One region of the Rhizobium sp. USDA 3886 genome, then DNA from elsewhere that is predicted to be linked to it. Evidence: predicted binding sites of a transcription regulator. Region 1 holds the regulator's gene; each other region holds the start of a gene.

Region 1 (9,674 bases):
TTTTATGCCCGAAATTGGGGCCGCGCCTCGTCAGACTTCCATAATCCCCACTGGCAAGATGGACAAACAATGATGAGCGACAATCCCATTCAGGTTCCCAGCAAACAGACCGCCGGAAACCCGGTCGTGACTTCGGCTGCGGCTGCGCCCCGACGCACAATTCTTATCCTCCTTACGGCACTCTCGGCGTTGCCGGTGAATATGATCTTGCCGTCGCTGCCGAACATTGCCGCCACGTTCCAAGCTGATTTCACGCTCGTCAACCTTTCGGTTGCCGGTTATGCGATTGTCAGCGCCCTGACGAACCTCATCGCAGGCGCAATGTCGGATCGCTATGGACGCAGGCCCGTTGCATTGATGGCAATCTCCATCTTCGTCGTCGCGTCCGTTGGCTGTGCCCTTGCGCCCAATATTGGCGTTTTCCTTCTGTTTCGAGCGATGCAAGCGTCCATCTCTGCCTGCTTTTCCGTCGCTCTCGTCGTTATCAAGGAAACATCGGGCGAACGCGAAGCCGCAAGCAGAATTGGTTACGCCGCCATGGGATGGGCAATTGCGCCCATGCTCGGCCCGACGTTTGGCGGAGTGTTGGACGAACTGTTCGGATGGCGGGCGATCTTCGCCATTCTTGCGATGTTCGGTGCGGCGATCCTGGCCCCGTCCATGCGGGAGTTGAGAGAAACCGCCACACCCTCGGCGAAATCGACGACGAACTACCTTGCTTCATATATGCATCTCTTGGGCGCGGCCGGTTTCTGGGCCTACACCCTGTGCATGGCCTGCTCCATGGGGACACTTTATATCTTCCTGGGAGGCGCGCCGTTGGCCATTGACGGATCAAGCGCGAAGCTGGGATTCTACATGGGAATGGTTCCGGCTGGCTTCATCCTGGGCAGCTATTTGGCTGGCCGCTACGGGTCCCGAAGCCCACGAAACGCCACCATTGTTGTTGCACGTCTCTTGACTTGCATGGGGCTGCTGGTCGGCCTGAGCCTGTCGATGTCGGGCATCACCCACGTTCTGGCGTTCTTCGGACCTTGCATGTTTATCGGCATCGGCAATGGGTTGACGATGCCCGCTGCCAACTTGGGCGTGATGTCCGTCCGTGCCGATCTCGCGGGCACTGCCGCAGGGTTGGCCGCCGCGATGTCAATCGCCGGCGGAGCGCTCATAGCCTCCACCGCCGGTCTGTTTCTCAAGGAGTCAGGCGCGGTCCATGCGCTGCTCGGCATGTTGCTGATATCGGCATCGCTCGCGTTACTGGCGGCACTTTTCGCGGCTTTTATCGATCGGCGCGCGTCCAAGCGGGTTTCCTAGCCGGCTGGCGCTTTCCACCCATCGCAGAAATGGGGTTGCTGCAAGGATCCTTAAGGCTCGCGACAAAGTCAAAAAAACAGCCGCAAAAGCCGGCGTTCTCGACCGGCTTTTGCGGCTGTTGATATTCCGCACTCTGGTCAAGAACTGGATCCTTGACCGGGTTTCCTTTCGGGAGGAAGCGGCCTAACGCTTCGAAACCGGAACGTAGTCGCGCGGCGGCTCGCCGACATAGAGCTGGCGCGGACGGCCGATGCGCTGCTGCGGATCTTCGATCATCTCGTTCCACTGGGCTATCCAGCCGACGGTGCGTGCCAGCGCGAAGAGTACGGTGAACATCGTCGTGGGGAAGCCGAGTGCCTTCAGCGTGATGCCGGAATAGAAGTCGATGTTCGGATAGAGCTTCTTTTCGATGAAGTATTCGTCGGTTAGCGCGATGCGTTCCAGCTCCATCGCGACTTCGAGAAGCGGGTCGTCCCTGTGACCGAGTTCGGCGAGAACCTCATGCGTCGTCTTCTGCATGATCTTGGCGCGCGGATCGTAGTTCTTATAGACGCGGTGACCGAAGCCCATTAGGCGGAACGGATCGTTCTTGTCCTTGGCGCGGGCGATATATTCCGGAATGCGGTCGACCGTGCCGATTTCCGAAAGCATGTTGAGGGCCGCTTCGTTTGCACCGCCATGAGCCGGACCCCAGAGGCAGGCAATGCCGGCTGCGATGCAGGCGAACGGATTGGCGCCCGAGGAGCCGGCGAGACGGACCGTCGAGGTCGATGCGTTCTGCTCGTGGTCGGCATGCAGGATGAAGATACGGTCCATGGCGCGTGAAAGGACCGGGTTCACGACATATTCTTCGCAAGGAACGGCGAAGCACATGCGCAAAAAGTTCGAGGCGTAGTCGAGATCGTTCTTCGGGTAAACGAAGGGCTGGCCGATATAGTACTTGTAGGCCATGGCCGCGATCGTCGGCATCTTGGCGATCATGCGCAGGCTTGCAACCATGCGCTGATGTGGATCGGTGATGTCCGTCGAGTCGTGGTAGAAGGCAGACAGAGCGCCGACGCAGCCGCACATGACGGCCATCGGATGCGCGTCGCGGCGGAAGCCGGTGAAGAAGCGCGACATTTGCTCGTGCACCATGGTGTGATGCGTGACGCGGAAGTCAAAGTCCTTCTTCTGCGCGGCCGTCGGCAGTTCACCGTAAAGCAGCAGATAGCAGACTTCCAGGAAGTCGCCGTGCTCGGCAAGCTGTTCGATCGGGTAGCCGCGATGCAGCAGAACGCCTTCATCGCCGTCGATATATGTGATCTTCGATTCACAGGAAGCGGTCGAGGTGAAACCAGGATCGTAGGTGAAGGAACCGGTGTTTTTGTACAGTGCACCAATATCGATGACATCCGGACCGATCGTTCCGCTTTTCACGGAAAGATTGGCGGTTTTGTCGCCGATTTTGATTGTTGCGCTTTGATCCGTCATGCTGATCCTCCAAACTGGCGGCGGCGCCATAAAAGCGCCATAGGGTTAAGCGTCCTCTCCGATAGCTATATGATCACGGCGCCAATGCCAAGTTACCGTGGCGCCATTTTGTGCATCGCAGTATCAACTTTTAGACACTCCTGCGATGCCGGAGGCGCATAACGGAAGCCAATGATTTAATTCGGCTTTTGGCAATCCAATTTTTTTGGCTTTTTTCAATCGATTATTGTTACTGAAACGCCCGTTGGGCTGCATTCGGGGTTGTATTAAGAGGTGCCGCCGGGCTGGGTGCATGCCGGAGTTGAAAACGAGCACGCTGCGCATTTCCGCGTCAGCAGATGTCGTGGACGGGCAGTTCCGCATGCCCCTGCCTTGCGCTTTTGGAAAGCGGGAGGAAGCCTCCGGCATATGCAAAGCTCTCGCCCGCGAATAACCGCCGTTCGCAACGTGGCGCTTTCAGCGCTTCTCATCATCATCGTCTCGCCGCCCTCCGAGGATCATGGGGCCGAGCTTCCAGATGTCCTTTACCGCGACGCTGGCGCTGGTCCCCGGATACGCGCTATGGAAGGAGCGGCCGATGCGCGAAGCCCGTTTGCAAAACTTCGGGCGCTTCAGCTGCTGATTTCGGTCTCGGGCTTTTTCGGCGGCATCCTGCGGCTTTTCGACGGCATTGTTCTCGATCGAGCATATTCACCGGCTGACGGCTTATGTCCTGCGGGCCAATCCCGCAGCCATGCCGATCATCTCCTTCATCATCATGCCTGCTGGATTGATTGCCATGCTGCTGATGCCCTTCGGGCTCGACGCGCTGCAATGGAGGGTGGTCGGTTTCGGGCTCGATCTGGTGATCGCGACCGCAAAGACAGTATCCTCGTGGGTGGCGACATCGGCGTGGGCGGGCTGCCGGGCTGGTACTTTCCGGTAGCAGTCACCGGCTTCCCGCTGCTTACGCTGCTGCGCACGAAGCTCCGGCATATTGGCACCGCGATCATGTCAGTCTCGACGCTTTTGGTCGCCCTGATGTCGGGCGTAACCGCACCGGATGTTGTGATCGCAGAGGACGGCAGCCTCGTTGCCATCGTCAACAGAGCCTCGCTCGCGTCGGACGGCGAGCGTCGCCGGATTTCATTTTCGATCAGTGGAAAGGGCGCTGGCTATCGATGACAATCTGCGGCCCCGATTCATCGATGCCGGTTCAGCGCCGATCCACTCGGCAAAAGCCAGCGAGAGAACGGAGCTCTCCCCGGAGCAGCAGGAGAAGGCGAGAAATGCGATGCGGAACACTGCCGCGGCTAGCCATTTGTCCTGCGTCAAGAAAGCATGGTGTACGGGAACGGCTCGAAAATGGCTCCGTGCTGACGGTGCTCGATAATGCCGCCTATCTTGGTCCAGCTTGCCATACCGTGGACATCGGCGTTGCGCCGGTCAGCTGCGCTCTGCCGATCCGGCGCGATGCCCTTCACGGGCGAAACCTTGCGGAAAACCGGCGCTATTGAATTGCGCTTCGGAAGCGGAGCAGCACAAATCACAACCGCCTTCGAGAAACTCGATCGCCCCTGGAGCCGCCACCGCGCCTATGATTGGCGCAGCGGTACCTTTGCCCGGCGATGGGCCGCCGGTTAGTGATAACGGCGGATGAGGCCGACGAGTTTGCCCTGAACCTTGACACGATCTGGTCCGAAGATGCGGGTTTCGTAGGCCGGGTTTGCGGCCTCGAGCGCAATCGAAGCACCCTTGCGACGGAACCGTTTCAGCGTCGCTTCCTCGTCGTCGACCAGGGCCACGACGATATCGCCGGGGTTTGCGGTACTGGTGTTGCGGATGATGACCGTGTCGCCGTCGAAGATACCAGCCTCGATCATCGAATCGCCCTTGACCTCGAGCGCGTAGTGCTCGCCGGAGCCGAGCATGTCGGCTGGAACGTTGATGTCGTGCGTGTTGTTCTGGATCGCCGAGATCGGAACGCCTGCCGCGATCCGGCCCATGACGGGAACCGAAACGGAGCTGTTATTGCCTTCGTTCGCCGGCTTCGGCGGGACGGCCGTAGGCTGCAGCTTGCCGAGGCTGCCCTCGATGACGCTCGGCGAAAAGCCGCGGCGGGGCTGAATGCTCGGGCTATAGGCTTCCGGAAGCCGGATCACCTCAAGCGCGCGAGCCCGATTCGGTAGGCGGCGAATGAAACCGCGCTCTTCCAGTGCGGTGATCAGCCGATGGATACCGGATTTGGACGCGAGATCCAGCGCATCCTTCATTTCGTCAAAGGACGGCGGCACGCCGGATTCTTTCATGCGCTCATGAATGAAGAGGAGAAGCTCCTGTTGTTTGCGCGTCAGCATCGAAGTTTAACCCCAGTTTCGTGAAACAAAGCCAGAACAGACACTATATGTTCCATATGTGTTCCGCAAGTACCTAAATTTTCGTAAAATTTCCCCTCAACTGCGTTCGTTTTCGAAACTTTTTGTTTGCCGGATAGGGCGCCCGGCTTGCAAAGCCAAGATACCCGGCACACATCTTTCGGCACAGGAAATGGAGACGTGACGCCATGCTGCATCCGCTGGATCATCTTGTTCTGCCTGTCACCAACATCGATCTCGCGCGGGAGCGGCTGGGACGATTGGGGTTCACGGTTGCCGACGAGGGCCGTCATCCTTTCGGCACGGTGAATGCCTGCGTTTTCTTCTCCGACAAGACCTATCTCGAGCCGCTTGGCGTTGCGAGCGCGAAGGAATGTGAAGAGGCAGTGCGGCACGGAAACGTCTTTGTGGCACGCGACCAAGCCTTTCGCTTCCGCTGCGGCAATGACGGATTCTCTGCGGCCGTGTTCGCCACGGAAGACGCGGACGCCGATCATGCGCACTTCGTGCGGGCGAGAAAGAGCGGCGGCGGCATGCTGGAGTTTTCGCGCCTGATCAAGATGCCGGACGGGTCGCAATCGACGGGGACTTTCAAGCTTGCCTTTGCCGCCGATCTTCGGGTGCCGGATTTCTTCCTCTTCGCCTGCCAGCGCATCAACGCCTTTCCGGCCGATCGCAGCGCGCTGGAAAAGCATGCGAATGGCGCAACCGGTATCTCGGAGATCGTGCTAAGCGCGCCGGAGCCTGAAGCTTTCGGCTCGTTTCTTCAGTTGGGCGCGTCTACGACGGGAATCGAGCGGACGCCGTTCGGCGTGGCGATCGCGTCAGCGAATACCAGGATTAGCCTGCTGTCGCCGGAAGGGATGGAGGCTTATTTCGATTCGCTGCCGTTAACCGCAGATAAGGGGCTTAGAGGCAGCGCTATCGTTTTCCGCACCACCGATCTTGCCGTGACAGAAGCGCTTTTGGCTGATAACGGGATGACCTATACACGCAAGAACAACAGAGTCCTGGTGAAGCCGGCGCCCGGCCAGGGTGCGATCTTCGCCTTCGAGGAGACCCAATGAGCAATACGAATTCCGAAGTCGCAGTCGGCGAAGGTGCCGGCCGCGTCGTCTTTTCCAACAGCGGCAGGCTGTCACTGATTGCCGGCCCCTGCCAGATGGAGAGCCGCGAGCATGCGTTCATGGTGGCCGGCGTTTTGAGCGAGCTGTGCAAAATGCTCGGCATCGGCCTGGTTTACAAGTCGTCCTTCGACAAGGCGAACCGGACCTCGCTGTCCGCTCAGCGCGGCATCGGCCTTGAGAAGGCGCTGGAAGTCTTTGCCGACCTCAAGAAGGAATTCGGTTTTCCGGTGCTGACGGACATTCATACGGAAGAGCAGTGCGCTGCCGTCGCGCCGGTCGTCGACATCCTGCAGATCCCGGCCTTCCTCAGCCGCCAGACGGACCTCCTCGTTGCCGCCGCCAAGACGGGCCGGGCGATCAATGTGAAGAAGGGCCAGTTCCTGGCACCCTGGGATATGAAGAACGTCCTCGGCAAGCTGAATGCCACCGGCAATCCGAACATCCTGCTTTGCGAGCGCGGGGCCTCCTTCGGCTACAACACGCTGGTCTCGGACATGCGCTCGCTGCCGATCATGGCGGCCATGGGCGCCCCTGTCGTTTTCGATGCGACCCATTCGGTGCAGCAACCCGGCGGGCAGGGCGGCTCGACCGGCGGGCAGAGGGAGTTCGTCGAGACGCTGGCACGCGCGGCCGTCGCCGTCGGCGTGGCAGGCGTCTTCATCGAGACGCATGAGGATCCCGATCACGCACCGTCCGACGGCCCGAACATGGTCCATCTGAAGGACATGCCCCGGCTGCTCGAAAAGCTGCTGGCCTTCGACGCGATCGCCAAGGCGGCTTGAACGGACATGAGGTGCCTGCCGTCAGCCGGCAAGCGCCATCCTTTGGCTAGAGTGCGACCGCGTTGCGGTAGGGGCCGTCACGTCGTCGAGACGGAAACGGGACAGCAGGTGATTGAGGTGTATCGCCTCTTCACCAAGTTCGCGGCAAGCGGCACTCGTCTGCTCAACCATCGCCGCGTTCTGCTGCGTGACGCTGTCCATTGTGTTGACGGCGGCGTTGACTTCCAGGAGAGCGGTCGTTTGTTCGGAAGAGGAACGCACGATCGCCTCGATCAGCGCCGTGACCCTGAAAACCTGCTGATCGATATTGCTGAGCGCCTCACCGGTGCGGTTGACTAGTGCAACGCCGGCTGACACCTGATTGGAAGACGTCTCGATCAACTGCTTGATTTCCTTCGCTAGATTGGCAGAGCGGCCGGCAAGGTCGCGCACTTCCTGCGCAACGACTGCAAAACCCTTTCCGGCTTCACCGGCGCGGGCGGCTTCCACGCCGGCATTGAGCGCGAGGAGGTTGGTCTGGAAGGCGATTTCATCGATGACGTTGATGATCTCGCCGATCTGCACAGATGATGTCTCGATCTTCTCCATCGCAGCGACCGCCTCATGCACGACGGTTGCCGAATAGGTGGCACTTTCCTTGGTCGCCGTCATCATCGCGTTCGCTTCATTGGCCCGTTCCGACGAGTTCTTGACGGTGACCGTGATCTGGTCGAGCGCCGAGGCTGCTTGCTCCAGCGAAGCGGCCTGATGCTCGGTGCGCCGGGCCAGGTCGTCCGTGCTCGACGCGATTTCGCCGGAGCCGGTCCGCACCGTATTCGTGACGGCCGAAATTTCCGTCATCGCGCCGGAAAGCGTGTGGATGCTCGAATTGAACTGCTCGCGCAACTTTTCATAGGCCGCTTCGAAGGGCTCGCTTAGCTGGACGGTGAGGTCGCCCCCGGAAAGGCGTTCCAGGCCGCGGCTCAGGCTCGCGATGACGCGCTCGCGGACGGCTTCCTCATCTGCCTTGGTGGCGGCAAGCGCCGCATCACGCTGCGTTTGGGCCTGACGTTCGGCATCCTGGCGCTCGCGGATATTGTTCCGCTCTTCGGCGGCTTCGCGGAAGACGGTAAGCGGCCCGCGCCATCTCACCGATCTCATCGCCGCGGCGGCTGAAGGGCACTTCCTTCGAATAGTCGCCGCCGGCAAGGATCGCCATATAGTCGCGCATCGCCGAGAGCGGCACGATGGCGCGGCGTCGGAAGACATACAGGCCGCCGAGAAGCAGGCAAAGCGAGACTGCGGCAGCTGCGAGCGTGATGGTCGAGAGGATGCGTGTCTGTTCCGCGGCATCCTTTTCGGCATCCGCCAGGAAGGTGTTCGCCATATCCACGAGCTTGTTGACGGCGCTTTCATGAATATGGAAATTCGTCGCAAGTGTTTCGAAGGACGCCGGGATGACTGCGGAGTCATTCTTGAGAATGGCCGGCGCGAGTTCCTCCAACATCACCTTCCAAAACACGTCGCCTTTGACGAGCACATCGTTCAGGAGCTTTTGCTTGAGGTCACCGCTGAGCGCCGTCGTCAGCCAATATTTGCGGCGATCCTCATAAGCGGGTTTCAGGATGTCTTCAATGCGGTCGATGTTTTTCTTCGCAACGTCGGGGCGCTGCACTGCTTCGAGCGCAAGCATGTAGGATTCGACGACGTAGAGGGGCGGCGGTAGAATATCGGCGACGAGATCCTTGCCGTAGATGATCTGCCTGTACATCTCGCCGTTCACCCGCAGCTTGTTGAAGGCGTAATTCTGTATTCCGATCGAAGCGATCAATCCAGCGGTGACGACCACCGCGAAGATTGCAAGACTGCGTGCAATATTGAGTTTCATCCTGCGCCCCATGAATTGAATAGCGAACAGATGCTGTTCGTTGAAATTATTTTGGAATTTCCGAGGGAACCTGAAATCGTGAAGGTCGGCATAGTCAGGCGGGTTTGGACCGCACCAGGAAGCGCATCATGCAATACTACTTGCCGGAGAGCGGGGCAGTATTTCCTCAGTGAGTATTAATTATAATATTGATTGGTTACTGACCGATAAATTTACAACCAAATCGAAAGTGACGAAGGTTGCTTTCAAAACCTGAGGTTTCGAAGCGCCGGAACGAGCTCGCTGGCAGCGGATTGATGACGTGGCAAGCGGTCTCTTCAAAAGCCTGACATATTCGCGCTATAGGCCCGTGCCAGCCGTCTGTCGTCGGTGTGGCATTGTAATTTGCGTGCCTTCGATTAAACAGCTTCGAACGATTTATCACCCACCGAGCAGGAAGAGATCATGACCGCAATTACCGACATTATCGCCCGCGAGATTCTCGACAGCCGAGGCAATCCGACCGTTGAAGTCGATGTCTATCTCGAAGATGGCAGCATGGGCCGTGCGGCCGTGCCGTCAGGCGCCTCGACCGGTGCGCATGAGGCCGTCGAAGTTCGCGATGGCGGCAAGCGCTATCTTGGCAAGGGTGTCGAAAAGGCCGTCGAGGCTGCCAACACGGAAATCTTCGACGCGATCGGCGGCATCGATGCCGAGAACCAGATCCAGATCGACAACATCATGATCGAACTGGACGGCACGCCGAACAAGTCGCGCC
Region 2 (9,674 bases), 1.8 Mb from region 1:
GTCCCGTTTGCGCCCGGCACGACGGCGATCATGTTCTCGCCGTCTCCACCAACAATAATCAGCGCTGTTCCCGTCGGCCCTTCGACATGCTTGACACCTGCAAGGCGGGTGCCTGCCTGATCGAGAAGCGCAAGCGCCGGAGCAGCGAATTCATCCTTGCCGACTGCGCCCACCATATGGACCACTTGGCCGGCACGTCGCGCGGCCAATGCCTGGTTGGCTCCCTTGCCGCCGGCCGCCGTTGCAAAGCCGTTGCCGGCCACCGTTTCGCCGGGCTTCGGCAGGCGATCGGTCGTGGCGATGAGGTCCATGTTGATGGAGCCGAAAACTGTGATCATAAAGGGTTTCCCGTCATGCTTCTTATGCGGACGGACACTGCCCGATGGGCTCACTCTTCGTCAACCACCCGGAGTTTAAGAAGCCCGGTGCGGCTCTCGACCGACTTCGCCGGAGGTCCGCTTTCACGTTCCTGCTTGAGTGCTCCTCCGCCCTCGAATTCCAGCGCTTCGATCTTTGCGCCGCGTTTGGAGAGCTTGTCACTGGACGTGATGATCTGATCAATATCCCGCTGTGCCTGGGAAAAATGAGTCTGCAGTTTGCGCACGCGCTCATCAAGCCGCCCGAGATCATCCATCAGGATTGCTACCTCACCCTGGATGACGTGCGCTTGCGCCTGCATGCGCTGATCCTTCAAAACGGCCTGGATGACCTGGATCGACAGCATCAGCAGCGAAGGCGAAACGATGACGATGCGGGAACGATGCGCTTTCTGGACGATCGGCTCGAAATTCTCGTGGATTTCAGCGAAGATCGATTCCGAAGGAACGAAGAGAAATGCCGTCTCCTGTGTCTCACCTTGGATAAGATACTTCTCCGAGATATCGCGGATATGGATTTCCATGTCGCGGCGGAATTGTTGCGAGGCAAGTTTGGTGGCGTCCGGATTGCCCGCGTCGCGAATGGCATTCCATGCTTCGAGAGGAAATTTGGCATCGATGACCAGGGGCGGTGCACTGTTCGGCATGCGCACGGTGCAGTCCGGCCGCGAGCCGTTTGAAAGCGTCTGCTGGAAAGCATAGGCACCCATCGGCAGGCCGTCGGCGACGATTGTCTCCATGCGGGACTGGCCGAAGGCGCCGCGCGTTTGCTTGTTGGAGAGGATAGCCTGAAGCCCGACGACGTCTTTCGCCAGTGTCTGGATGTTGTTCTGAGCCGCATCGATGACGGCAAGCCGTTCCTGCAGCCGCTGAAGGTTCTCGTGCGTCGATTTCGTCTGTTCGCTGATTGTCGTGTTAACGCGTTGCGACATGCCGTCGAGGCGCTGACCGATCGCTTGGTTGAGTTCGGCCTGACGTGTGCCGAAGACCTCAGCCATCGTCGAGATGCGTCCCTTCATCTCGGCCTGGATCTTCAGAAGCTCGGACATTCGGGCATCGGCTTCCGCGGCCCGGATCGCTGCCTCCTCATTCTGCTCGCGGCGGAGATTGCCGTTCCTGAACAGCAGAACGAGCACCACGACAACAACAGCAATAGCGCCGCCGGCAAGAGCAAGGATGACCGGGCTGAGCCCGGCGAGCGAAATCGTCAGCGAGTCGGTAGCGTTGTTCATTCGCGCACAATAACAAACTCGGAGGCAATGGCTAGATCAAAACGTGAACAAATCCACAGCGCAATTTCCGGAGTGCCGCGCAACCTAACCGAATGCGGCAAATTCCGAAAGGCGGCGCAAAAAAGCGCCTTCCGGGGTTTCAGGATAATTCCCTAGCCGGAAAAGATAGGTTATGGGAACGCCATGACCATCAAGCCACTTATCATTCTTCCAGATCCCGTTCTCCGCCAGGTTTCCAAGCCGATCGAGCGGGTCGATGCCGATCTCAAGCGTCTTGCCGACGATATGCTGGAAACGATGTACGACGCGCCGGGCATCGGTCTGGCTGCAATTCAGGTCGGCGTGCCGCGCCGTATGCTGGTGATCGACGTTTCGCGCGAGGGCGAGGAAAAACAGCCGCAGGTCTTCATCAATCCGGAGATCCTCAAGTCTTCGGGTGAGCGATCTGTCTATGAAGAAGGCTGCCTTTCCATCCCGGACTATTATGCCGAGGTCGAGCGTCCGGCGGCTGTGACGGTCAAATACCTCGATCGCGACGGCAAGGAGCAGACCGTGGAGGCCGATGGCCTTCTCGCCACTTGCCTACAGCATGAGATCGACCATTTGAACGGCGTACTCTTCATCGATCATATCTCGCGGCTGAAGCGCGAAATGGTGATCAAGAAGTTCACAAAGGCGGCGAAGTCGAAGGCGATTTAGACAGGGCGGCGGGCGGCCCTAAAACCTGGCGGGATAGAATGTCGCTTCGCATCATTTTCATGGGAACGCCGGAGTTCTCGGTCCTGACCCTGCGCAAGCTGGTGGATGCGGGGCATCAGATCGTTGCGGTCTATACGCAGCCGCCGCGGCCGGGCGGACGGCGCGGTCTCGACCTGCAGAAGTCGCCGGTGCATCAGGCCGCCGAACTCCTCGGCCTGCCGGTCTTCACACCGGTCAATTTCAAGGAGCCGGAAGAACGGGAGCGCTTCCGGGCGCTCAATGCGGATGTGGCGGTTGTCGTCGCCTATGGGCTGCTGCTGCCGGAGGCGATTTTGAACGGAACGCGAAACGGCTGCTACAATGGCCATGCCTCGCTGCTGCCGCGCTGGCGCGGCGCAGCACCCATCCAGAGAGCGATCATGGCAGGCGACGAAAAGACCGGCATGATGGTAATGAAGATGGACAAGGGGCTCGATACCGGCCCCGTCGCGTTGACCCGCGAAGTCGAGATCGGACCGAACATGACGGCCGGTGAACTGCATGACAAGCTGATGTACGTCGGCGCGAAGGCCATCGCTGAAGCGATGGTCAAGCTCGAAATGGGCGACCTGCCGCTGACGCCGCAGCCGGAAGAGGGAGTCCTCTATGCCGCGAAGATCGACAAGGGCGAGACGCGGATCGATTTCGGCAGGGGTGCAACGGACGTTCACAATCATATCCGCGGACTGTCGCCATTTCCGGGTGCCTGGTTCGAGATAGGGATCGGCGGCAAGCCGGAGCGGGTGAAAGTGTTGGGTTCGATGCCTGCCGAAGGGCAGGGGAATCCCGGAGAGGTGCTGACGGACGATCTGGTGGTTGCCTGCGTTTCCGGCGCGGTACGGCTGACGAAGCTGCAGAAGGCCGGCGGCAAGCCGCTCGCCGCCGCCGATTTCCTGCGCGGGACGCCGCTTGCTGTGGGCACGAGGCTTTCCTGATGCCGCGCTACCGCATGACGGTCGAATATGACGGCCGTGCCTATGTCGGCTGGCAGCGGCAGGAAAACGGGCCGTCGGCACAGGGGGCGATCGAGAAGGCGATCCTGTCGGCGAGCGGCGAGACCGTGTCGATCCGCGGTGCGGGTCGCACGGATTCCGGCGTGCATGCGATGGGGCAGGTGATCCACGCCGATCTCGCGAAGGAATGGTCGCCCTTCAAGTTGCAGAATGCGCTGAATGCCCATCTGAAGCTTGCCGGCGAGGCCGTCTCGATCCTCGACGTGACGGTGGCGAGCGAATTCTTCGACGCCCGCTTCTCGGCGCTCCGGCGGCATTATCTCTACCGCATCGTCAGCCGCCGCGCGCCGCTGGCGCTCGAAGCGGGCAAGGCCTGGTGGGTGCCGAAGGCGCTCGATCATCACGTGATGCACGCGGCCGCCCAGATCCTGGTCGGCAAGCATGATTTTACCACCTTCCGCTCCGCGCACTGCCAGGCAAACAGCCCGGTCCGCACGCTCGACCGGCTCGACGTGACGCGGAACGGCGAACTCATCGAAATCCGCGCAACGGCGCAGAGCTTCCTGCACAACCAGATCCGCTCCTTCGCTGGAACGCTGAAGCTCGCGGGAGAAGGCAAGTGGACGCCGGAGGATGTGCGTGCCGCGCTCGAAGCACGGGACCGCAAGGCCTGCGGTCCGGTCGCCCCGCCGGAGGGGCTTTATTTCATGCAGGTCGATTATCCGGCGGTCATCATCGACCGGCGCAAGCGGACAGAAGAAAATGGTGATGACGATCTGTCATGACCTGAACTACGCCAGATCGTCGGCCTAGACCGGATAAATGCCAAGGAAGCGCTGGAGATATTCAGCGAAGATCATGGTCGGCACCAGCAGAGCCAGCGTCAGCGCCCCGACCATCAGCCCGTGGCCGTGGAAGATCATCCGCAAAATCCTTGCAAGCATGAAGACCTGCGCCATCATGAAGACCAGGAGCAGGACCGACACGACGCTGATGGCGCCGGGAATGAAGAAGACCAGCGCCAGCAGCAGACCGTTGATGTAGGAAAGCGGCACGCCCAGCCAGTTGACGCTGACGACCACGGCGGCAAAGCGATCACCCATGCGGAAGGCAAACAGCAACAGTCCAGCAAAGACCAGCGGCACGAACCAGTTGGCGATTTCGACCAGACCCAAGCGGAAATAGAAGGGCAGGCCGACTTCGACATGCGGCGGCATCGACTGCAGGAAAGCCTGACGCCACCAGAGCCACGAAATGCCCATCGGCGGCAGGCACCAGGCCATCGCCCAGAAAGAGCGGTTGACGCCGCGGTCTGACATGTCGAGAAGCCGGAAGCCGCGCGTATCCATACGGATCAGCAGCCACAAACCCGACAGATAGTATTGAACCTCCCTAAGCCCCGGCATTCACAAACCAGCGCTCGATAAAGGCTTCGTAGATCTGCGTCAGCGTTTCGAGATCGGAAACGGTAACGCGTTCATCGACCATGTGCATGGTCTGCCCGACGAGCCCGAATTCGACGACCGGGCAATAATCCTTGATGAAACGCGCGTCCGACGTGCCGCCGGTGGTCGAAAGCTTCGGTGCCTTGCCTGCAATGCTTTCCACGGCAGAGGAGAGTGATGCAATCAGTGCGTTGTTGTGGGTGAGGAAGACATGGCTCGGCCGGTCGGCCCAGACTATGTCATATCTTACCGGCTCACGGCCGGGGCGCAACACGCCGTCCTTGGCAGCGACGTCAAGACGACGGAGGATTTCCACCTGTAACGTGTCAACCGTCCAGGTGTCGTTGAAGCGGATGTTGAAGCTCGCCGTTGCCTTCGCCGGAATGATATTGGTGGCCGGATTGTCCACATCGATGGTCGTCACTTCGAGATTCGACGGTTGGAAGTTCTCCGTTCCATTGTCGAAGGGGGGATCCATTAATGCGCTGGTGAGCTGCAGCATGCCGCGTACCGGATTGTCTGCGAGGTGCGGATAGGCGGCGTGGCCCTGAACGCCGTGCACCGTGATCTTGCCGGAGAGTGAACCTCGGCGGCCGATCTTGATCATCTCGCCGAGGGCATCCGGATTGGTTGGCTCGCCGACGAGGCAGGCATCCCAGCGCTCGCCGCGTTCTGTCGCCCATTGCAGGAGTTTGATCGTGCCGTTGATCGCCGGGCCTTCTTCATCGCCGGTGATCAGGAAGGAGATCGAGCCCTTTGGATTTCCATGTTTTTCGACGTACCGGGAAACGGCTGCCACGAAGCAGGCGATCCCGCCCTTCATGTCGACCGCGCCACGACCGAAGAGCTCGCCGCCAGCAATCTCGGCGGCGAAGGGCGGATGTGTCCATGCGGCTTCGTCGCCAACCGGGACGACGTCCGTGTGTCCCGCGAACATCAGATGCGGGCCGTCACTGCCCAGGCGCGCGTAAAGGTTTTCGATGTCGGGCGTGCCGGCTTCCGTCGCTTTCACCTTGTCCACCGTAAAACCCAGAGGCGAGAGCATGGCGTCGAGCGCAGAAAGCGCGCCGCCTTCGGCAGGCGTCACGGAGGGGCAGCGGATGAGCGTCTGAAGATTGGCGACGGGATCGGTGGCGGTCATGAGCGTCGAATTATCCGGCGGGAATGGCAAAGACATGGCAAGGCGGCGAACCGCCTCGCTGAAAAAAGAACGCCGTCTGTTTACCGGATCGGAATCCGGCTGTCACTGAAAGCTTAGTCGCGCAGCAATTCATTGATGCCGGTCTTCGAGCGGGTCCGTTCGTCGACGCGCTTGACGATCACGGCGCAATAGAGATGCGGTGCAGGCTGGCCGTTTGCCATGGTCTTGTTGGCACTCGGCATGGAACCGGCAACGACGACGGAATAGGGCGGCACTTCGCCGTACATGACTTCGCCGGTGGTGCGATCGACGATCTTGGTCGACTTGCCGATAAAGACGCCCATGCCGAGCACCGAGCCTTCGCGGATGATGCAGCCTTCGACGACCTCCGAGCGGGCGCCGATGAAGCAGTTGTCTTCGATGATCGTCGGGCCGGCCTGCATCGGCTCCAGCACGCCGCCGATGCCGACACCACCGGAGAGATGCACATGTTTGCCGATCTGCGCGCAGGAACCGACGGTGGCCCAGGTATCGACCATCGTGCCTTCATCGACATAGGCGCCGAGATTGACGAAGGAGGGCATCAGCACGACGTTCTTGGCGATGTGGGCCGAGCGGCGGACGACGCAGTTCGGAACGGCGCGGAAGCCCGCGGCACGGTACTGATTCTCACCCCAGCCTTCGAACTTGGAGGGCACCTTGTCCCACCAGGTGGAATTGCCTGAACCGCCCTTGACGACTTCCATGTCGTTCAGGCGGAAGGAAATCAGGACGGCTTTCTTGAGCCACTGATTGACCGTCCAGATGCCATCGGCGCCGCGCTCGGCGACGCGAACCTTGCCACCGTCGAGGAGTTCGAGCGCTGCCTCGACAGCTTCGCGAACTTCGCCTTTCGTCGACGCGTTCACGTTTTCGCGGTTGTCGAAGGCCGCTTCGATGGTCTTTTCGAGGGATGCGAGGTTGGTGGCGCTCATGAGAATTCCTTAAACTTCGAACTTTATCCTGAGACTGAGAAGTCTCCGGGAATTGTGATCGGCGGGATGCGATCTGCTCTATCGCATGAGCGGCTAAAATGGAATGATTTTTCGAACGAGATCGTTTCTGGATTCAAGGCGTTATAGACATACCCGGCAAGTATTGCCGGCTTTCTTGAAGGGCATTTTGAAATGGTGAAGGGAAAGAATGGCAAGCCCAGGCGCAAGAATGGAGTCTGGGCTCCGCTGAAATCGAGCGAGATCGACAGGCATCGCGCACTGGCCGTGCCGAAGACGCCGCAAACGCTTGCTCCTTCCTATCGCCTCGCCTATGCCGACGACGACTTTCTCTGCCGCGAGGAATTGCGGCCGATCCGTCTCCAACTGGAACTCCTCAAAGTCGAGATGATGCTGACGGAGCGCGGCATCAAATCCACCGTGGTCTTGTTCGGCGGCGCGCGTATTCCCGCCCCTGGCCAGAGCGCATGGGCAGCCCGCAACGACATCCAGCGTGCGAATCTGGAGGCAGCCTCCGTCTACTATGACGAGGCACGCAAATTCGCCCGGCTATGCTCAAAATATTCCGCCAGCTTCGATTTCCATGAGTATGTGATCGTAACGGGCGGCGGTCCGGGCGTCATGGAAGCGGGAAACCGCGGAGCGGCCGATGAAGGCGCCCCCTCGATCGGCCTCAATATCGTGCTGCCGCACGAGCAGGCCCCAAACGCCTATGTGACGCCGGAGCTCAGCTTCAATTTCCATTATTTCGCGATCCGCAAGATGCATTTCATGGTGCGGGCGAAAGCGATCGCGGTATTTCCGGGAGGGTTCGGAACCCTCGACGAATTCTTCGAATGCCTGACGCTCATCCAGACGGGACGCATGGAAAAGATGCCGCTCATTCTCTTCGGCGAGAAGTTCTGGCGCAGCATCGTCAATTTCGAGGCACTTGCCGAATTCGGCACGATCGCGCCTGACGACCTGAAGCTGATCAGCTTCGTCGATTCGGCGGATGCTGCCTGGAAGATCATCCAGGATTTTTACGAGCATGAGTCATAAAGAACCCGCCTCGAATTGCGGCGGGCATCGGTTTCGATAAATTCCAGCTTACAGGAGCGGTCGATCCGGCATGTCGTCGATCGAGATCACGCCGTCCTTGCTGCGATCCATGCGAATGAAGAACATGTCGAAGGCAGCCTCGGCCTCCTGCTTGGAAATCTGGCCGTTCTCGTCCGCGTCCACGCGGCGCATCATAGACGTGAACATCATCCTGCCACCGTCGCGCATCCCCCAGCGCTGATCGCCGCGGCCGCGATCGCCGTCGCCTCGATCACGGTCGGCGCGCTTCGGAATCTTCGGCTGGTCGCCGTTGTCGGCCGTCCGCGGAGCGTTGGGCACGCTGTCGTCATTGGCGCCCATTTGGTCATCCCGTGCCCTGCGGTCCTCCATTTGGGCTTCATGGTACTTGCGGATCTCGCCCGGCGTCAGCGACCCGTCGTTATTTGCATCGATCGCGGCAAAGACCTTCCCAATGCCGTCCTGGGCTTCCTGTTTGGAAATCTGGCCGTCTTTGCTGGTGTCGAACTGCTTCAACATACGCACAAAGGCAACCTCGCGCATTGCTTCAGCGCGCATACCGTCGCCCATCATCTGGCGCGACGGTTGGCGGGCCCTGTCGCCAGGAGCGGCAAAACTGGCGCCGGCTGCAGCACCGACGATCATGACGGAGGAAAGTGCGATCAGTGTCAGCGTGTTCCGAGACATCGTATTTCCTTTCGGGTTCGCAATCTCGCTGGGGATCACGCTCGAAAGGTAGCGCCAATGTGTCAATTTGACCAATCAAACATGGGTAAGCTCGGTGAAACTTTCGTAACCTAGTCCCCAACCCTTGCCAGAAACCCAGCCAGATCGTCGGTGACGAAATCGATATGATCCTCGTCGCCGCTGGTTTGTTCCCACCATTCGACGACGGTTTCCTCGAGATTGTTCGGCACGAGCAAGACAGTCTGCATGCCGAGCGCCTTCGGAACCACAAGGTTGCGCGGGAGATCCTCGAACATGGCCGCCTTGCCGGTTTCGACGCGTTTTAGCGCCATGAACTTGTCATAGGTGACATGCGCCGGTTTCGGCACGAAATCCGCGGCGACGATGTCGAAGATATCGTCGAAATGTTCGAGGATGCCGAGCGCACCGGCGGTCATTTCGGCATGCTTGACGCTGCCGTTGGTGAAGATGAACTTGCGGCCCGGAAGTGCCTTGATCGCCGCGCCCAATTCCGGCTGAGCCGTAAGGCCCGAATAGTCGATGGCATGGGCCTTTTCCAGAAAGTCGTTCGGATCGACGCCGTGATGGATCATCAGACCCTGCAGCGTCGTGCCATGATCGAGATAATATTGCTTCTGCAGCTTGCGTGCCTCGTCCCGCTCCATCTGGAGGAGGGCAGAAACATAGGCCGTCATGTTCTTATCGATCTGCGCGAAGAGATTCACGTGATGTGGATAAAGCGTGTTGTCGAGGTCGAAGACCCATTCGGTCACATGCGCAAAATCGGCTTTGGTCGGAGTACGATCTATCTTGGTCATGGCGGCGTTATGGCACGGGCCAAGGAAATTGCCGAACAAAAAATAGACGCCCGATTTTCGACGGACGGCAACGGGAAGGGATGATAAAAGGCTTTCATGCTTTTCGATCTCCCCAATGAAGATACGCTCTATGATGCGCTGATCGCCCGCAGCTCCGATTATGAGGGGCTCGCCTATGTCTGCGTGAGGACGACCGGCGTCTTCTGTCGATTGACCTGTCCGGCCCGCAAGC
Region 3 (9,674 bases), 750 kb from region 1:
GGATCACGGCGCCCGCGTCGCCTCAGATGTATCGGATACGGGCTTGGATGCAAAGCGGCGCTCGCGCCAGATGATGTAAAGTCCGGATGCGATGATGATGAGAATGCCGAGCCATTTGATGGCATCGGGAAAATCACCAAAAACCAGCCAAGCGAAGATCGTCGCCGAGACAATCTCGAAATACTGCAGCGGCGCCAAGGTCGAGGCGGGTGCGGAGCGATAGGCATAGACGCCGAGAATGCCGGCGATCGCGGCCGTTACGCCGACGCCGAGGAGCCAGACGAGACCTGTCATGTCCGGCGTCACCGGATCAAACACATCCGAGCCGCTCCCATGCCCAATGAAGAGCAAAATGACGCAGAAGAGAAGGCCCCACAGGCCCATATGAAATTGCATCGCCCAGGGATCCTCGCGTTGTGCCAGGGCCCTGTTCATCATCGCGGAGATGGCGATGCAGACTGCGCTGACGACCGGCAACAGCGCCACGTAGCCGACCTCCTGGAAGCTTGGCTGGATGATCAATATCGCACCGAAGAAGCCGACGCCGCAGGCGGCGTAGCGGCGCCAGCCGATTGTCTCGCCGAGAAAAATACTGCTCAGGATCGTCAGAATGATGGGTTCGACGAAGAAGATCGCGATCGCGTCTGCAACCGCCATGTATTTCAGTGTCGTGACGAACGAGATCATCGAAATGGTGATGATGGCGCCGCGGATCGCGTGGAAGAGGCTCTGCCGCCACGACAAGTCCGCCAGGTTTTTCCGCCAGAGAACGATCGGAAGCATGCAGAGCGCCTGCACGGCAAAGCGCGCCGCGGTGATTTCCGCGGACGGAATCGTCGTGATCGCAAGCTTGGAAAAAATGTCGATTACCGGCGAGACGAGCACCGAAAGGAACATGAGCAGCAGACCCATGGTCACGTCGGAGGAGGCATTCTTCATCATCGCGGCACTGCTCATTCCATGGTCCTCTTATCAGGACCTTGCGGTTGCTTCATCGCACCAATCGGCAAAGGCCGAAATCGCCGCTTCGGCGCCGATCTCGTTCAGCGTTTCGTGCCGTTTGTCCTGATATATTTCGGTCGTGATACGGGAGAAACCATGCCGTTTCAAACGGTTTGACAGCCAGGCCACGGCTTTTCCGCCATCGGTCGCCGGATCCTTTCCGCCGCCGACGACGTGGATCGGCAGATCCTTTCGCAGCCTGTCGAGATGCCGCTTCTGCGGCGCGCGGAAGGTGAGCTCGAAGATATCGAGCCAGAGCGAGACGGAAGCATCGAAGCCGCAGAGCGGATCGGCTATATATTTGTCGACTTCGGCCGGATCTCGGGAGAGCCAGTCGAATTCCGTCCGATGGCCGGGGATGGATTTGCCCCAGGCACTGAAGGTGAGTTTAGGCAGCATGCCGCTCGGAACGTCGGAACCCTTCAGGGCTTTTTCGACAAGCAGGATGGCTTGCGCGGCGCGGCCTGCGAAACCGACCGCGAAGTTCGAGTTCCACACGGCAACGGCGTCGAACTTCTCCGGATAGGTCACGGCAGCGTTGAGCGCGATCAGGCCGCCCATGGAGTGGCCGAAGAGGATCACCGGGAGATTCGGGTGGAGCTCTGCCGCATAGTCCCGCATGGCGACGGTGTCGGCGAGGACCTGCTGCACACCATTTCGCGGGGCGAACTGCCCGATCGGTGCGCCCTTAGCCACCGTCTCGCCATGGCCGCGGTGGTCGTGGGCATAGACATGATAGCCGCGTGCAGCTATCGCGTTGGCGAAGCGTGCGTAGCGCTTCGAATGTTCGGCAAGTCCGTGGGAGATCAACAACACGCCACGCGAGCCGCCGCCGGCTATCTCATGATGAAAGGCGAGCGTTGCCTCCGGCGTCTTAAGCCATTGTGTTTGCGAAAACATTTCTATCCTCCCGCTGCAACAGAGCAGATCGCGGGCCAAATGCAACATCCCGGCACATGTTTGCAGCGAAATTTCTTGCGATTCAGGGTTGCAGAGTTTTGGGCTCCGTGTTTATGTGTTCCTGAATTGTTCCGTCTGCGGGGAGTGGCGATGAGCAGGGTGTTTCTGCGCTTGATGGCGTTCGTTCTGTCGATGATTCTGGCCGGCTTTGCGGTTGCGCAGGAACGGGAAGGGCGGACTCGCTTCATCCTTGCTGCAAGCTGGCAGCCGGCATTCTGCCAGACAAACCAGAAAAAGCCGGAATGCAGCAGCCAGACGAGGGAGCGTTTCGACGCGACGAATTTCTCGCTGCACGGCCTCTGGCCGCTGCGCCAGAACTACTGCGGTGTGCCGAAGGACTTGCAGGCAGCCGACAAGGACGGCGATTGGCAGAAGCTGCCGGAGGTCAAGCTGACGGCCGAGAACGCGTCGGCCCTTGCGAAGGCCATGCCCGGAACGCAATCGGGTCTCGAACGTCACGAATGGACGAAGCACGGCACCTGCACGAAGATGAGCGCCGACGATTATTTCGGCGCGGCGATCCGCCTGATGGGTGACCTGAACGGCTCGGCGGTGCGCGACCTCTTTGCGGCGAATGTCGGTATGACGGTCAAGGCCGATCAGATCAAGGCGGCTTTCGACAAGAGCTTCGGGGCTGGCGCCGGCGAGCGCGTGAAGATGAGCTGCCGCCGTGCAGGCGGCATCCGTGTGATCAGTGAGCTGACGATCGGCCTGTCGGAGGATGCGGGCTCGGGCGCCGGTGCCGGTGCGGGGCTTGCGAAACTCATCCAAAGCGCCGGCCGCACCTCCTTCGGCTGCGATGAAGGCGTTGTCGACGCTGCGGGCTTCTGAAGGTTTGTCGCCACGGCCGGAAACTGGAGCACCGGCATACTTTCCGCGCAGGGAGGGAGAACAATGCGGCTGGACGACTTCGGAAGCGTCGGGGACGCCTATCAAAGATACTCGAATGGGATACGCGGCAGAATACGTCACGAGCTGGCGTTCGAAGTCGTGGCCAGCCTTGCGCCTGCCGGCGGAACAATTCTGGATATGGGGTGTGGCGATGGCGAGATATCCGCGCGCCTATCCGAAGCAGGCTTTAGAGTTCTCGGCATCGACGCTTCGCCGGAAATGCTACGCCGGGCAAATCTGCGCAAGGCAGAACTGCCGAAGCAAGTCCGCGACCGGCTTGAGTTTGCGCCGGGCGACATCACCGATTTCGCATGGGAGCATCTGTTCGATGCGGTTTGCTGCCACGGGGTGCTGATGTACTTGGACGACAGCGCCGCTGCCATCCGAAAATTGGCAAGTCATGTAACCCGCGGCGGGCTGCTTAGCATCCTGACGAAAAACGCACTCTCCAGCGGTTTCCGGGAAGCGCTGCTTGGAGACTACGCGACGGCAAGGGAATTGATCGAAACCGGCGCGGCGGCCAGCATGGGCAACCTTGGAATCAAGACGCGCGGCGATGATCCTTCGGCGGTTGTTCAGCAGATGGAGGCCTGTGGCTTTGCGGAATGCCAATGGCGGGGAGTCCGCGTGTTTTCCGATCATCTTGACGAACCCGGCTTTGACGAGGCGCTCGCTGGCAAGCTCATCGCGCTTGAGCGCGCTGCTTCGCTGCGTGACCCATATCGAGCGATGGCGCGGCTATTTCACGCGACTGGGCGGAAGGCCTGACGAGAGCAGGAGAATCCCTCCGTTCCGTTGCTTTTCGAACGGAACCAAAATCGATTTGCCGTATAGAAAGCCGGTTTCGGCGTTGCCCGGGCGCCGGCTTTCGCCTACATAGCGGCCACGGTTTTCAAGTTTCCGCCCGGAGCAGCATATAATGGCACGTCAGTTCATCTATCACATGGCCGGCCTCAGCAAGGCATATGGCAACAAGAAGGTGCTGGAGAACATCCACCTTTCCTTCTATCCCGACGCCAAGATCGGCATCCTCGGCCCGAACGGCGCCGGTAAGTCGACGGTCCTGCGCATCATGGCCGGCCTCGACAAGGAGTATACGGGCGAGGCCTGGCTCGCTGAAGGCGCGACGCTCGGCTTTCTGGCGCAGGAGCCGCAGCTCGATGCTTCGAAGACGGCGCTCGAAAACGTCATGGAAGGAGTCGCTTCGAAGACGGCGATCCTCGACCGCTACAACGAACTGATGATGAACTACTCCGACGAGACGGCGGAGGAGGGCGCCAAGCTCCAGGACATTATCGACAGCCAGAACCTCTGGGACTTGGAAAGCCAGGTCGAGATGGCGATGGACGCGTTGCGCTGCCCGCCGGCCGATGCGGACGTCACGACGCTGTCCGGCGGTGAGCGCCGCCGCGTTGCGCTGTGCAAGCTGCTGCTGTCGCAGCCGGACGTGTTGCTGCTCGACGAGCCGACCAACCACCTCGATGCCGAGACAATCGCCTGGCTCGAAAAGCACCTGCGCGAATATCCGGGCGCTGTGCTGATGATCACCCACGACCGCTACTTCCTCGACAACGTCACCGGCTGGATTCTCGAGCTCGACCGCGGCCGCGGCATTCCCTACGAGGGCAACTACTCGGCTTATCTGCAGGCGAAGGCGAAGCGCATGCAGCAGGAAGGCCGCGAAGAAGCGTCCCGCCAGAAGGCGCTTTCACGCGAGCAGGAATGGATTGCGTCCAGCCCGAAGGCGCGTCAGGCAAAGTCGAAGGCGCGTATCCGCGCCTATGACGACCTGGTTGCGGCAGCCGCCGACCGCCGTCCCGGCGACGCCCAGATCGTCATCCCGGTCGGCGAGCGTCTCGGCCAGGTCGTGATCGAGGCCGAGAACCTTACCAAGGGATATGGCGATACGGTTCTGATCGAGAATCTCACCTTCAAGCTGCCGCCGGGCGGCATCGTCGGTGTCATTGGCCCGAACGGTGCCGGCAAGACGACGCTGTTTCGCATGATCACCGGCCAGGAAAAGCCGGACAGCGGCGAAATCCGAATCGGCGATACCGTCGATCTCGGCTATGTCGACCAGAGCCGCGATGCGCTCAACGGCAGCAAGACCGTCTGGGAGGAAATTTCCGGCGGCAACGACATCATCAAGCTTGGCAAGTACGAAGTGAATTCGCGCGCCTATTGCGGCGCCTTCAACTTCAAGGGCGGCGACCAGCAGCAGAAGGTCGGCACGCTTTCGGGCGGCCAGCGCAACCGCGTCCACCTCGCCAAGATGCTGAAGGCCGGCGGCAACGTCATCCTGCTCGACGAACCGACCAACGACCTCGATACGGAAACGCTGGGAGCTCTTGAGGACGCACTCGAAAACTTCGCCGGCTGCGCCGTTATCATCAGCCACGACCGCATGTTCCTCGACCGCCTGGCAACGCACATCCTCGCGTTCGAAGGCGACAGCCATGTGGAATGGTTCGAGGGGAACTTCGAAGATTACGAGCAGGACAAGATGCGGCGCCTCGGCGTGGATTCCGTCAATCCAAGGCGGGTGACCTACAAGCGCCTGACGCGCTGATCTTCTCACGGCCCCTCAGATCAAGAGCCTCGGCAAACGCCGGGGCTTTTTGCATTGTGTGTGGTCGCTTTCAGAGCGGCGAATTTCGTGAATGGAGCGGATTCATGCTTGCCACTCGCATTCAAATCACATAAAGATATCTTTATATGTTGATTGGGTCGAATATGGCTGAAGCTGTGAGGCTTGGACTGGATGCGCTGGTGGACGTCTTGAAGGCGGCCGGTGAGCCGACGCGTCTGCGGCTTCTCGCGCTGCTTGCCGCCAGTGACCTGACCGTGACCGATCTTACGGAAATTCTCGGCCAATCGCAGCCCCGTATTTCGCGGCATCTGAAGCTGCTCGGCGAGGCCGACCTCATCGATCGCTATCAGGAGGGTGCCTGGGCTTATTTCCGGCTGAGGCAGGACGGCAAGGCGGCAGCGCTGGTGCGCGTGCTGCTGGCACATGCCTCCGCGAACGACCCTGTGATCCTGCGCGACGGCGAGCGTCTTTCTGCTGTGAAGCGCCAACGTGCGGAGCGGGCACAAGCCTATTTCAGCCGCAACGCCGCCGAATGGGATGAGCTTCGGCGTCTGCACGCCGCCGACGAGGAGGTGGATGCCGCTGTCATCAAGCTGCTCGGCACTCAGCCGATCTACTCGCTGCTCGATCTCGGCACGGGGACCGGGCGCATGCTGGAGCTGCTTTCCGGGCTTTATCGCCGGGCGATCGGGGTCGATGCCAGCCGCGACATGCTGAGCGTTGCCCGCGCCAATCTCGACAGGGCGGGCATCACCAAGGCTTCGGTACGGCATGCCGATATTTTGAACCTGCCGTTCGAGGGGCAGGACTTCGATCTCGTCACCATTCATCAGGTCCTGCATTTCTTCGATCAGCCGGAAATCGCGATCGCCGAGGCGGCGCGGATGCTTGCCCCGGGCGGACGTCTTATGGTCATCGACCTTGCGCCGCACGCGCTCGAATATCTTCGCGACGAGCATGCGCATATCCGCCTCGGTTTCTCGCATCAGTCGGTGACGGACTGGCTGCGCAAGACGGGGCTCGATGTGGAGCAGACCGTCGATCTTCATCCGGGTCAGCAGGGCGAGAAGGGGCTTACGGTCACCATCTGGCTTGCGCGCGATCCGAGGCGCCTCGTTGCATCCGAAGGCGCCGAAACAGTACTGGCCGGGGAGGTATGATATGGCTTTGAACACCGGAGACCGCCGCAATATCGGCATTTCCTTCGAATTCTTCCCGCCGAAGTCGGAGGAGATGGAAGGACAGCTCTGGAAGACCGTGGCAGAGTTGCAGGACTGGAGTCCGGATTTCGTTTCGGTGACCTATGGCGCGGGCGGCACCACGAAGGCGCCGACCCTGACGGCCGTCACGCGGTTCCTCAACGAGACGCCGCTTGCGACCGCGTCGCATCTCACCTGCGTGGGCGCCACCAAGGAAGAGACGCATCAGGTGATCGACCATTTCCGCAATGTGGGCGTCAAGCATTTCGTCGCATTGCGCGGCGATGCGCCCGGCGGGGCAGGGGTTCCCTACCAGCCGCATCCGGGCGGCTATGCCAATGCGGCTGAACTCGTGGCCGGCCTCCGCGGCATCGGCGACTTCGAGATTTCTGTGTCCGCCTATCCTGAAAAGCATCCGGAGAGCCGGGACGTGGCGGCCGATATCGACATGCTGAAGCGCAAGGCCGACAACGGCGCGGACCGCGCGCTGACGCAGTTCTTCTTCGACAACGACAATTTCGAGCGCTACCTGGAGAAGGTGCGGACTGCAGGCGTCAAAATTCCGATCGTGCCCGGCATCATGCCGATCCAGAACCTGACGCAGCTGAAGCGCTTTGCCAGTGCGTGCGGCACGGTGATCCCGGCGTTTCTCGACGAACGCTTTGCCGGTCTCGACGACAAGGTGGACGAACGGGCAAAGGTTGCCGTGGATGTCGCCGTCCAGCAGATCGAGGATCTCGTTCGCCGCGGCCTGGACGAGTTCCATCTCTACACGATGAATCGTTCGCCGCTGGTTTCGGCAGTGCTCACCAATCTCGGTCTCCGCCGTGAAGGCGCGAAGAGGGCAGCGGGCGCCGCCGCCTGAAAGCTGCCAATCGGCATCGAATAAAAAAGCGCATGTCTGGCGGTGACATGCGCTTTTTAATTGGCTGAACTGTTAGCTTTTCAGGAGCTAGGTATTCCAGTCATAGGGCTCGTCGAGCGCTCAAATGAAGAGCATGGACAAGACGAACGCGAACGCTGCACTGACCAACAGGACATTCAAGGATCGTGTGATACCCATGTCTGCCTCCTCGCGTTAACCGGCACATAATATGTCTGAATTGTGTCGCGTGAAAAGCGGATTCTATGCTGCAGCGCAGCGGCGGGCTGTGGATGAGTCGGGCTCCTGTCGGCTAACCAATTGGAATTAAGCGATAAATCACAACGAAATTTTATTCACACATTTTAACGGCACGTTAAACTGGGCGATTGGCCCGTTAACGTTCACGGCTGCATCAAGGCATGGCCGGAAGCTGCTGATATGATGCGGGAAAACGAAAGCGCGCTCCGGCAATTTCCGGGGCGCGATCGAAATTGGCGGTCTTCGCGAAATAGCGGATTAGAGCGCGCTCAATAGGCCGGGCGTCGCCCAGCCGTCGGCCGGCATTCCGAGGCGTTGCTGCTCCTTCTGGATCGCAACGCGGGTGCCGGAGCCCAGGATACCATCGATCTTGCCGACATCGTGGCCCTTGGACTGCAGCTTGGTCTGCAGCTGCTTCATCTGGTCGTTCACGAGGCCCTGTTCCGGCGTCCCCTTGAGGTAGGGCTGGGCGCCGGTAAAGCGGGTGGCGAAATAGGCGGCCGAGGTCGTGTAGATGAACGACTTGTTCCACTCGAGATAGATCTTGAAGTTCGGGTAGGCGATGAAGGCCGGCCCGTGACGGCCCTGCGGGAGAACGAGGTCGCCCTCCAGATTGCCGAAGCTGGTGTTGCCGTCGCGCGGCTGGACACCGAGCGCGAACCATTCGCCCGCCGTCATGGTGCCGCCAAGCCCCGATTTTTCCCAGGGAAGGTTGTCGGGCAGGGTGACCTCCTGCAGCCAGGGCTGACCGCGTTCGAAGCCGAGATGCTGGATGAACTTCGCAGCCGTGAGGATGGCGTCAGGGCCGCTCTCCTTCAGCCGTACATGGCCGTCGCCGTCGCCGTCCATGCCGTAGGCGACGATATCGCGCGGCAGCATCTGCACCTGGCCGATTTCGCCTGCCCATGCGCCGGTGTTGGCCGCCGGGTCGAGGTCGCCGTGCTGGACCATTTCGATGAGCGCGATCAACTGCGGGCGGAAGAGTTCGGGACGGCGGCAGTCATGCGCCAGCGTGACAAGCGCGTTGCGCGTGTTGAAGTCGCCCTGAACGGCGCCGAAGTCCGTCTCCATCGCCCAGAAGGCGGTAATGACGCCCGGTGCGACACCATAATCACGCTCGGCCCTGGTGAAGACGTCGGAAAACTGCTTCAGCTTCTGGCGGCCGATATCCAGGCGGCCCTGGCTGACGGTACGCTGCGAGAATTCGAGGAAGGTCTGCTTGAAGACGCCCTGCGCACGGTCGCGGCTGAGAACCTTCGGATCGATCTGCGCGCCGGCGAGCGCCTTGTCGGCGGCTTCGGCCGAAGCGCCTGCAGCGATCGCATCAGCCTTCACGCCGGCCAGGAATTCGGCAAGATCGCCGCCGCAGGCCGCGGGAGCAGCCTGAGGCGTTGCGGCGGGTGGAGGGGAGGCCGCTGGAGCCATTGCCTGCTGCTGAGCCAATGCCGTGGTTACCGCGGTGACTGCAAACAAAAGAGCAAGTGCAGAGCGGCTTGCGAGCGAGCGGTGCATGAGATCGTCCTTATATCCGAAATATGTCCGCTGCTTTCACAGATGAATGTGACGGAAGCAAGAAAGATCGACGGACGTTACTAAGAATTTCTGTCCTTGGAAACGGAAGCCACCCAGTTGGCCCAGTTCTTTGAGGATCCCGCGAAGGCGTTGATGTCGGTCGGGCCCTTGATGCCCGGGATCACGCCGGTCGACGTGTACTGCCAGAAGGCCCAGCGCCTGTCAGCATAGGTGACCTCGGGGTGCTTGGCGACCGAGCGGACCCAGAAGTGGTAGTCCTGGAAATAGCCCTGCAGGTTTTCGCGATGGAAGTCGACCGACGTATAGATGATCGGGCGCTTGCCGTAATAGGCTTCCAGGCGATCCATGAAGCGCTGCATCTGGGCCCGTACCGTGG

The links. The regulator LexA, encoded in region 1, represses DNA repair genes until DNA is damaged. The targets are predictions, from matches to a motif close to TGTTCNNNNTGTGTTCNG.
Region 2: a site for LexA is predicted at 1,642-1,659, ahead of ACZ9BX_RS13370 (DNA recombination protein RmuC). Genes of this name have one in related genera too.
Region 3: a site for LexA is predicted at 2,019-2,036, ahead of ACZ9BX_RS08410 (ribonuclease T2 family protein). Genes of this name have one in related genera too.

Annotation. Positions count from the first base shown of each region.
Region 1 covers NZ_JBWCDC010000001.1:845,844-855,517, forward strand. The annotation lists gene ACZ9BX_RS04390 (MFS transporter) at 70-1,314, shown strand; gene gltA (citrate synthase) at 1,498-2,787, opposite strand; partial or broken gene ACZ9BX_RS04400 (ComEC/Rec2 family competence protein) at 3,208-4,426, shown strand; gene lexA (transcriptional repressor LexA) at 4,407-5,123, opposite strand; gene ACZ9BX_RS04410 (VOC family protein) at 5,330-6,208, shown strand; gene kdsA (3-deoxy-8-phosphooctulonate synthase) at 6,205-7,050, shown strand; partial or broken gene ACZ9BX_RS04420 (methyl-accepting chemotaxis protein) at 7,072-8,917, opposite strand; gene eno (phosphopyruvate hydratase) at 9,362-9,674, shown strand, end outside.
Region 2 covers NZ_JBWCDC010000001.1:2,596,636-2,606,309, reverse strand. The annotation lists gene ACZ9BX_RS13375 (ribokinase) at 1-338, opposite strand, end outside; gene ACZ9BX_RS13370 (DNA recombination protein RmuC) at 389-1,609, opposite strand; gene def (peptide deformylase) at 1,793-2,308, shown strand; gene fmt (methionyl-tRNA formyltransferase) at 2,347-3,282, shown strand; gene truA (tRNA pseudouridine(38-40) synthase TruA) at 3,282-4,085, shown strand; gene ACZ9BX_RS13350 (hypothetical protein) at 4,110-4,706, opposite strand; gene dapE (succinyl-diaminopimelate desuccinylase) at 4,693-5,886, opposite strand; gene dapD (2,3,4,5-tetrahydropyridine-2,6-dicarboxylate N-succinyltransferase) at 6,000-6,860, opposite strand; gene ACZ9BX_RS13335 (LOG family protein) at 7,053-7,919, shown strand; gene ACZ9BX_RS13330 (EF-hand domain-containing protein) at 7,968-8,624, opposite strand; gene ACZ9BX_RS13325 (pyrimidine 5'-nucleotidase) at 8,735-9,442, opposite strand; gene ACZ9BX_RS13320 (bifunctional transcriptional activator/DNA repair enzyme AdaA) at 9,539-9,674, shown strand, end outside.
Region 3 covers NZ_JBWCDC010000001.1:1,595,307-1,604,980, reverse strand. The annotation lists gene ACZ9BX_RS08420 (DMT family transporter) at 4-957, opposite strand; gene ACZ9BX_RS08415 (alpha/beta fold hydrolase) at 973-1,902, opposite strand; gene ACZ9BX_RS08410 (ribonuclease T2 family protein) at 2,053-2,793, shown strand; gene ACZ9BX_RS08405 (methyltransferase) at 2,857-3,621, shown strand; gene ettA (energy-dependent translational throttle protein EttA) at 3,773-5,422, shown strand; gene ACZ9BX_RS08395 (ArsR/SmtB family transcription factor) at 5,587-6,603, shown strand; gene metF (methylenetetrahydrofolate reductase [NAD(P)H]) at 6,605-7,507, shown strand; gene ACZ9BX_RS08385 (lytic murein transglycosylase) at 8,024-9,277, opposite strand; gene ACZ9BX_RS08380 (glycoside hydrolase family 25 protein) at 9,358-9,674, opposite strand, start outside.